Regions from separate parts of the Gordonia paraffinivorans genome, predicted to be linked through region 1. Evidence: riboswitches for the same ligand, from Rfam matches in the RefSeq annotation. Region 1 holds a riboswitch; the other holds the start of a gene.

Region 1 (4,362 bases):
CTGGATGAGCTGGAAGTCGCCGATCGGCTGGCCCCACAGCTTGCGGTTCTTGGCGTAGTCGACCGACAGGCGCTGCGCCTCGTTGATGATGCCCAGCGACAGGGCGGCGATGCCGATGCGCTCGGCGACGAACCCGGCCTTGGCGCCCTCGGCGCCGCGGGCGTCGGAGCCGGTGTCCTCGGTCTCGCCGAGCAGGCGGTCCTTGCCGAGGCGGACGTTGTCGAAGAACAGCTCACCGGTCGGCGAGCTCATCATGCCCATCTTCTTGAACGGCTTACCCTGCGTGAGACCGGGCATGCCCTTGTCGAGGACGAAGGTGAGCACCTTGCGGTCGCGGATCGGGGTGTCGCTGCCGTCGTCGAGCTTGGCGAACACGACGATGGTGTCGGCGTACGGGCCGTTGGTGATGAAGGTCTTCTGACCGTTGAGGATGTAACCGTCGCCGTCGCGGCGCACGGTTGTCTTCATGCCGCCCAGCGCATCCGAGCCCGAGTCGGGTTCGGTGATGGCCCAGGCGCCGATCTTCTCCATCGTCACCAGTTCCGGCAACCAGCGCTTCTTCTGTGCGAGGGTGCCGCGGCTGCGGATCGTCGACGCGGTCAGGCCCATGCTCACGCCCAGCGAGGCGACGAGGCCGAGACACACGCCGGCCAGTTCGATGTTGACCATCATGAACATCGAGCCGCCCATGGCGCCGCCACCGCCGCCGGACGACTCCTTCTTCTCCCCGGCGGCCTCGGCCGCGAGTTCCTTCTCCAGCGCGTCCTTGGCCATCTGGTCGACGCCGAAGGTCTGCAGCAGCTTGCGGGTGATGTCGTAGGGCGGGAGCTGGCCGGACTCGAGCTCGTCGACATGTGGCCGGATCTCCTTGTCGATGAACGCGCGCAGCGCATCCCGAACCATCAGGTCTTCTTCGGACCACTCGAACATCGTCACTCTCCCAGACCGGTAGCCACCGAGGTGGAACACGTTTCACTTTGCCGGTTCAACTGTGTCAGGAGTCACTGTCGATGTCTAGGCACATCACGGCGATTCCGTCTCTTCGTGTCTTCGCCGTGCGTCGTCTCACCCGCCGGTACGGTCCCGGGGCCACCGGTACACGGCCGCCGGCCGGACCTCGGTCCGGAAGTAGTCGGAGGCCTCTCGGCACAGCAGGGCCTGGGCGACGGGCATGGCCACGACGACCGCACGGCCGGCGATCTCGTCCATCATGTGGTCCCGCCAGGCGTGGAGGCGATCGACGAGGCCGGCGATGCTCTCCCCTCCGTGCGGTGTCGCGCCGGGGTCGGCGAACCAGGCCGCGAGGTGGTGCGGCGGGACCTGTTCCGGCGCGAGGCCGGCCCATGCGCCCACGTCCAGGGTGCGCAGCGCGTCGTCGACGATCTGCTCGACGGGTGCGCCGAGGAGACGGGCGCTCTCGAGGGTCGCCGGCTCGGGCCCACAGGCGACGACGGGTTCGATGCCGCCTGCCACCGCGACGACGTCCCGGCGCCCCCGGTCGTCCAGCGGCGCCTCACCGCCGAAGCGCACCGACCTGTTGGGGCCGGTGCGCCCGGCGGTGATGATCTGCATCAGCGGTGAGTGCACCCGGCCGCGCTCACCTCGAACCGGCGCCGACGACGGTCCGCCCGTCGCTCCTCGAACGCGACATCGCGCCGAGGGCCACCGCGAAGGTCAGCGTCAGGACGGTCCAGAGGATGACCTGGTTGGCGATCGCGTACACGCGGAAATCGCCCACCACGTCGGCCGGGAATCCCGGGAACACGATCTGCCCGGCGTCGTCGCGCAGGGGTTCGGGGACCTCGTGGAACGACGGCAGCACCGCGATGGTGACGCCCACGGCGACCAGATACGCCGCCGTGCCGACGATCCCCGAGACGAGCCCGCCGATCCGCGGTCGCAGCCACAGCGCGAGCACCACGGCCGCGATGGCGAGCACCACAGACGCCACGGTGATCGTCAGGAACGCCGCGGTCCGCTCGCCGATGGTCTCGTCGTCGCCGACCGCGGGCGGATTGCCCGGGTAGGCGAAGAACGGCACGCCGAAGACGGCGACGAACCCGATCACGCCGAGCGCGCCCGCGACCGCGCGCGGGTCGGTCGCCGGGTACCGCCTGCCGACGTAGGACCACAGGACCGTGAACGCGACCGCGAAGAACGCTCCCATGCAGAGTGCGAACACCAGAGTGCCGACACCGGCCCCGAGGTTCTCCTGCATGGCGCGGGTGAAGACCTCACCCTCCTCGCCGTGGTGGTGGTGTCCGCCCGCGGCGTGTTCGAGGGTCTCCTCGGCCTCCGAACGCGCGCCCTCGTAGTCGATGGCCTTGCCCACGACCGGTTCGATGAACATCCGGGCGAAGACGAACGAGATGATGCCGGCGATCAGACCCGACAGCAGGCCCGCGCCGATGAACTTCTTCTCCATGTGAACTTGTCCCCTTCCGCCGGTCGCTCAGTGGCAGGGGAAGCCGAGGAAGTGGCGTGCGTCGTGCACGAACTCGTGCACGTAGGTGTTCTCGCCGAACACCGACACCACGCCCTGGTCGTACCCGAGGAAGTAGTAGGCCAGTGCGGCGAGCAGCACGGTGAGGCTCAGCCAGAGCGCGGCGCTCGCCGCGGAGAGGTTCGGCACCGCGATGGCCCGCGGTGCGGCCGCGGCCGCTGTCGTGCCGGATACGGGGATTCCCTGATCAGGGGTTCCGATGGTCATGTGTCGGTGTCCTTTCGCCGATCTCGCGTCGGAGAGTTGTGGATCTCATCCGCCGGCACGGCATCCTGGCTCGCGTCGACATCGGACACCGTCGAGATACTCCCGACCGCGTCCGGTTGTCGTCGCTCACAGTGGCGCGACCGCTCCGGATTCTCACCGGATTCCCCGTACAGGCGTACGTCGACCTTATACGCACGCGATACGGCCGTCTGTCGCACCGGTGAGACATAGTGGAGAGATGCCCCGCCCCTCGGTGCTCGACCGCTTCACCGCCCCCACCCGGCGGTGGTTCACCAGCGCCTTCACCAAGCCCACCGCCGCGCAGAAGGGCGCGTGGACCTCCATCGCCGACGGCGCGAACACCCTCGTCATCGCACCGACGGGCTCCGGCAAGACCCTCGCGGCATTCCTGTGGGCCCTCGACCGGCTCGCCGCCGAGGCCGCCGGGCGGGCCGCCGAGCCGAGACGGACCGGTACCCGCGTCGTCTACATCTCGCCGCTGAAGGCGCTCGCGGTCGACGTCGAGCGCAACCTCCGCGCCCCGCTGACCGGCATCACGCGCGCCGCGCAGGAGCTGAACCTGCCCGAGCCGAACATCACCGTCGGCGTCCGCTCCGGCGACACCCCGGCGGCCGAGCGCCGCAGTTTGATCAAGTCGCCGCCGGACATCCTGATCACCACGCCGGAGTCGCTCTACCTGATGCTTACGTCGGCGGCGCGCGAGACGCTCACCGACGTCGAGGCGGTCATCGTCGACGAGGTGCACGCCGTCGCCTCGACCAAGCGCGGCACCCATCTCGCGCTCACCCTCGAACGTCTCGACGAGCTGCTCGAGAAGCCGGCGCAGCGCATCGGCCTGTCGGCGACGGTGCGGCCGCCCGAGGTGGTGGCCGGCTTCCTGTCCGGGGCCGCCCCGTGCACCGTCGTGAAGCCGAAGGCCGAGAAGACCTTCGACCTGCGCGTCGACGTGCCCGTCGAGGACATGGCGAACATCCCGCCGCCTCCGGGTCCCGAGGGTGCCGGCGCAGAACTCGACGACGCGTTCTCGCCGACCGCGGGATCGCTGTGGCCCTACGTCGAGGCCGCCATCGTCGACCAGATCGAGGCAAACCGCGCGACCATCGTGTTCGCGAACTCGCGCCGGCTCGCCGAGAAGCTGACCGCCCGTCTCAACGAGATCCACGCCGAACGTCACGGCTCGCCCGCCGAGCAGAAGGCCAACCCGTCGGTCGCCGGGGGCGCACCGGCGCTGGTGATGGGAAGCGGTGCCAGTTCGGGAGCCGAGCCCGTACTCGCGCGCGCCCACCACGGCTCGGTCAGCAAGGAACAACGCGCGCAGATCGAGGACGACCTCAAGTCGGGCCGCCTGCGATGCGTGGTCGCCACGAGTTCGCTCGAACTCGGCATCGACATGGGCTCGGTGGATCTCGTCATCCAGGTGGAGGCCCCGCCGTCGGTGGCCAGCGGCCTGCAGCGCATCGGTCGCGCCGGCCACCAGGTCGGCGAGATCAGCCAGGGCATCCTGTTCCCCAAGCACCGCACCGACCTGCTGCACTGCACGGTGACCGTCGAGCGCATGCTCGACGGTCAGATCGAGCAGATCAGCGTGCCGCAGAACCCGCTCGACATCCTCGCCCAGCAGACGATCGCGG
Region 2 (4,362 bases), 620 kb from region 1:
CGACTCCGCGTTGAAGCTCCGCACCGAGCACAACGACTTCGTGCGCTCCGCGATCAGGGCCATCGCCTAACCCGAACACCCGCAAGATCGCTACTTCGCCCTCGGGATCGCGTGGATCTCGCGATCCTGAGGGGAAGTAGCGAGTTCTTGTTGTGGCAGTGGCTAGTTCAGCCAGTCGTTACCGGCCAGCCCGAGCGCGGCGACGTCGAGCGACGGCCTGATGCCCGACGCGGGTGCGAGATCGTGCGCCTCCAGGACCGCCCGGAGGGTCTCGGCGGCATCGATGTTGAGCGGGCTCGACACCCACATGGCATACGGAAGGTTGACGAAGCGGCTCTCCCGCACCGCTTTCAGGTTGCGGCTCGCGGGATTCGACCGCAGCGCCTCGATCTTTTGCTCGACGCTCTGGCCGGGGTAGTCGACGAACACGATCAGGTCGGGATCGGCGACGGTGATCCGCTCCCAGTTGACTGCCGTCCAGGTGTCCCGGACATCCTCGGTGGCGTTGCGCGCCCCCGCGGCGTCGATGATGCCCTGGGGGCCGCCGAACGATCCCGACGTGAAGATGGTGTCGGAGACGCTGTCGAACACGAAAACCGTCGGCTTGGTGTCCGGTTGAGGTGCGGCGCGGAGCGTTTCGAGTCGTGCGGCGATGTCATCGGCCACCTTCGCGCCCTGCTCCGGGTTGCCCGTGATCGTGCCGATGTTGCGCAGGTCGGTGTCGAGAGCGACCCACGGGTCCATCGTGCCGCGCTGCGCATGTCCGTCGACCTGCCGACAGGCCTCTGACAGTTGGTACACGTCGATGCCGTGTGAGGCGAGGATTTCGGGGGTGATCCCGCGGGATTCGCTCATGCCGTAGTTGTATCCGGCGTAGAGGACCTGGGGCCGGGCGCCGACGATGTTCTCCAGGGTAGGCGGTTGCGTGGACACCTCGTTGAGGGTGTCGACCTGCTCCGGGCCGTAGACGAGCCGCAGGACGTCCTTGTCGCGGGCGAGCGAGCTGACGGCCACCATCTTGTCGCGGGCGCCGGCGGCCAGTGCGATCGCGATCATCCCGCCGTCGTTGACGAAGAAGCGCTCGAGGGGTTGCGGAAAGCTGACCTGTTCGCCGCAATTGGTGACCGTGACGGTGTTCGCCGATGTTGTGGTGCTGTCGGTTCCGCAGCCGGCGAGGAGAGCCGCGGTGAGAGCGGAGACGGTGATGAGTGTGCTGGGGAGTGTGGGTTTCACAGGGATTCCTCGATGTCGAGCATCTGCCGGGCAGACGCGATGGGCGAGTTCAGGAGTAGGTGGGGCTGCCCCGTCTCGGGATGGGGCACGACGCTGCCGGCCACGTCGAAGACCGCGGCCAGCAACTCGGATGTGAGCACCTCGAGCGGTGGTCCGTGCGCGATGATCCCGCCGTCGGCGACGACCGCGACCGCGTCGAAGTGGCGGAGTACGAGGTCGAGGTCGTGCATCGCCGCGACCACCGTTGCCTCGAGGTCGTCGAGCACCTGCATCAGGCGCAGGCGCCACGCGGCGTCGAGATGATTCGTCGGTTCGTCGAGAACGATGATCGGGGTCTGCTGCGCGAGGGCACGGGCCAGCACGACGCGGTGCCGTTCACCACCGGACAACTGGGTGCACGGCCTGTGCTCCCAGCCGGCCAGACCCACCGCCCGCAGGGCGTCGCGCACGGCTGCGACATCGTCGGAATCGCCCGTGGCCCAAGATGATCGGTAGGGCGTGCGCCCGAGCCCGACGGCCTCCTCGACGGTCAGCTCCGCGGAGGGGAACTCGTCCTGCCCGACGACGGCGATCGAGCGGGCCCGCCGCCGCGCCGGAAGCCTGCCGAGGTCGTCGTCGTCGACGAGTACCCGTCCGCTCGCCGGCGATGCGAGCCCGCACAGCGTTCGGAGCAGGGTGGACTTACCGGCGCCGTTGGGGCCGACGATCGCGAGTCGGGTGCGGGCCGGGACGTCGATGTTCACGTCGCGCAGGATCATCCGGGACCCGCGTCTGCATCCGACCGCCCGGGCGTGAAGCGACAGTGCTGGTGGTCGGGTCGCGGATAATCGGGTCGGGGGCATCAGGCGCTCCCGCCGAACACGTATTGGCGGCGACCCATCAGGAACAGGAAGACCGGGGCGCCGATCAGTCCGGTCACGATGCCGAGCGGCATCTCTCGGGGTGACGCCACGACCCGGGAGATCACGTCGACCCAGACCAGGAACAGTGCCCCACCGCAGACCGCGACCGGGAGCATCGCCCGGTGGGTCGCGCCGGCGAGCAGGCGTGCGGCGTGGGGGACGATGAGGCCGACGAAGCCGATACCGCCGGCAACGGCGACCATCACCCCGACCAGAACTCCCTGGACGGCGAACAGTGCGCTGCGGACGCCGCGAACCGGAACCCCCAGGGACGACGCGGTGTCGGTGCCCGCGGCGTAGGCGTCGAGCCACGAGTGGATCGCGAGCATCGCGACCACGGCGACCACGACGACCACTCCCGCGATCTGCACCTTTGCCCAGGTCGCGCCGGCGACGCTGCCGAGCATCCAGAACATGACGTTGTCGGCAGCGTGCGGGTCGGCGGCGGTGAAGACCAGCAGCGACGACAGCGCCATGAACGCCGACGACAGCACCACCCCGGACAGGATCAGCCGGAGCGGTGTCAGCCCTCCCTGCGCACGGGCGACGACGTACACCGCGACCGAGGCCGCGAGCGAGCCGAGCAGCGCGCCGCCGGAGAGCGCCCAAACTCCCAGCACAGCAAGGGAACCCAGCGTGATGACCACGGTCGCGCCGACTGCGGCGCCGGCGGACACACCCAACAGGTAAGGCTCGGCGAGTGGGTTGCGGACCAGTGCCTGCATCAGCGCACCGGCGAGTGCGAGGCCGCCGCCGACGATCGCGGCGAGAATCGACCGTGGCAACCGGAGATCGAAGACGATGACCGCATGCGCGGCGTCGACCTCGGCGCCGCGGAGACGCCCGGCGACGGTGCGCCAGACCTCTCCGATCGGGATGGTCTCCGCGCCGAACGCGGTGGCCAGGGTGATGCTCACCAGCGTGAGCGCCAACAGGATCAGGGCAAGCGGCACGGACGGGAGTCGCCGCACCGACAATGCGGTGGCGACCGGCGTCGTGCCGTCGGGAGGACGGGACACGTGTTCTCACCTCGGTCTGAGCGTCTGTGCGCGAGACGCTGATGGACTCGTCGAGAGCGGCAGGTATTCGGACTCGGGTTCGACCGGACCCGACGCCTTCCCGGGTTGCCCCAGTGGCCGTGTGTCGGGTTCGTCCCCCATACCGCTGCGCGCCAGTCCTGGATTCCCACCAGGTTCCCTTGCCTCCGCGTGGTGCGGGTGCGACCGCTCTCGAGGGTGAGGGTACCAACCCCGGCGCCGGGCGGCGTCGCCGGCGAGGCGGTCGTCGGGCGCGGGACGACGACGACACCTATCCTTGTGTCCACGAGGCGATGTGACCCGAAGCGAACCGAGGCGGACGGTGACCCGATGAATGGACGACCGACGAAGCTGGCGATCATCGGCGCGGGTGCGGTGGGCACCGCGATCGCGTACTCCGCGCTGATCCGTGGCGTCGCGCGCAGCATCGCGCTCATGGACGTCAACGCGGCGAAGGTCGCCGCGGAGGTCCTCGATCTCTCGCACGGTCTGGAGTTCGTGCCCCGCGCCGATGTCGTCGGCTCCGACGACATGTCGGTGTGCGCAGGTGCCGACGTCGTCGTGATGACCGCCGGCGCCAAACAGAAACCGGGACAGTCGCGGCTCGAATTGGCCGAGGCCACAATCGGCCTGACGCGATCGATCCTGCCCCGGGTCCTGGAGGTTGCGCCAGACGCGATCTATCTCATGGTCACCAACCCCGTCGACGTCGTCACGCGCGCGGCGTTGGAGGTCAGCGGGCTGCCGCCGAATCGGGTGTTCGGTTCGGGAACGGTGCTCGACTCGTCGCGGCTGCGGTTCCTGATCGCCGACCACTGCGGGGTCGCCGTGCAGAGCGTGCACGCCTACATCGTCGGCGAGCACGGCGACACCGAGATCGCGCTGTGGTCGTCGGCGACGATCGGCGGGGTCCCGCTGACGCAGTGGACTCCGCTGCCCGGTCGACCGCCGATGGATTTCGCTGCGCGCGAGGCCATTCGAGACGAGGTGGTGCACGCCGCGTACAAGATCATCGAGGGCAAGGGCGCCACCAACTACGCCATCGGACTCGCGGCCACGCGCATCGTCGAGGCGGTCCTCGGCGACGAACACCGGGTCATGCCCGTCTCGACGGTCGCCGACGGGTTCCCCGGCCTCGAGGACGTGTGCCTGTCGCTGCCGACCGTGATCGATCGCGGCGGTGCGCGTAA

What was found. A riboswitch is a leader RNA that binds a small molecule or an ion and turns the genes downstream of it on or off. The one in region 1 is predicted to bind cobalamin.
Region 2: linked by a shared signal. The riboswitch ahead of E1P53_RS16860 (FecCD family ABC transporter permease) and the one ahead of E1P53_RS19715 (CbtB domain-containing protein) in region 1 are both predicted to bind cobalamin.

Annotation. Positions count from the first base shown of each region.
Region 1 covers NZ_CAACYD010000007.1:1,462,627-1,466,988, reverse strand. Annotated here, with positions in the region: gene E1P53_RS19730 (acyl-CoA dehydrogenase family protein) at 1-930, opposite strand, end outside; gene E1P53_RS19725 (histidine phosphatase family protein) at 1,066-1,572, opposite strand; gene E1P53_RS19720 (CbtA family protein) at 1,598-2,425, opposite strand; gene E1P53_RS19715 (CbtB domain-containing protein) at 2,453-2,710, opposite strand; cobalamin riboswitch at 2,748-2,935, opposite strand; gene E1P53_RS19710 (ATP-dependent helicase) at 2,949-4,362, shown strand, end outside.
Region 2 covers NZ_CAACYD010000007.1:837,884-842,245, forward strand. Annotated here, with positions in the region: gene E1P53_RS16845 (5-oxoprolinase subunit C family protein) at 1-70, shown strand, start outside; gene E1P53_RS16850 (ABC transporter substrate-binding protein) at 163-1,233, opposite strand; gene E1P53_RS16855 (ABC transporter ATP-binding protein) at 1,230-2,075, opposite strand; gene E1P53_RS16860 (FecCD family ABC transporter permease) at 2,075-3,154, opposite strand; cobalamin riboswitch at 3,196-3,378, opposite strand; gene E1P53_RS16865 (L-lactate dehydrogenase) at 3,503-4,362, shown strand, end outside.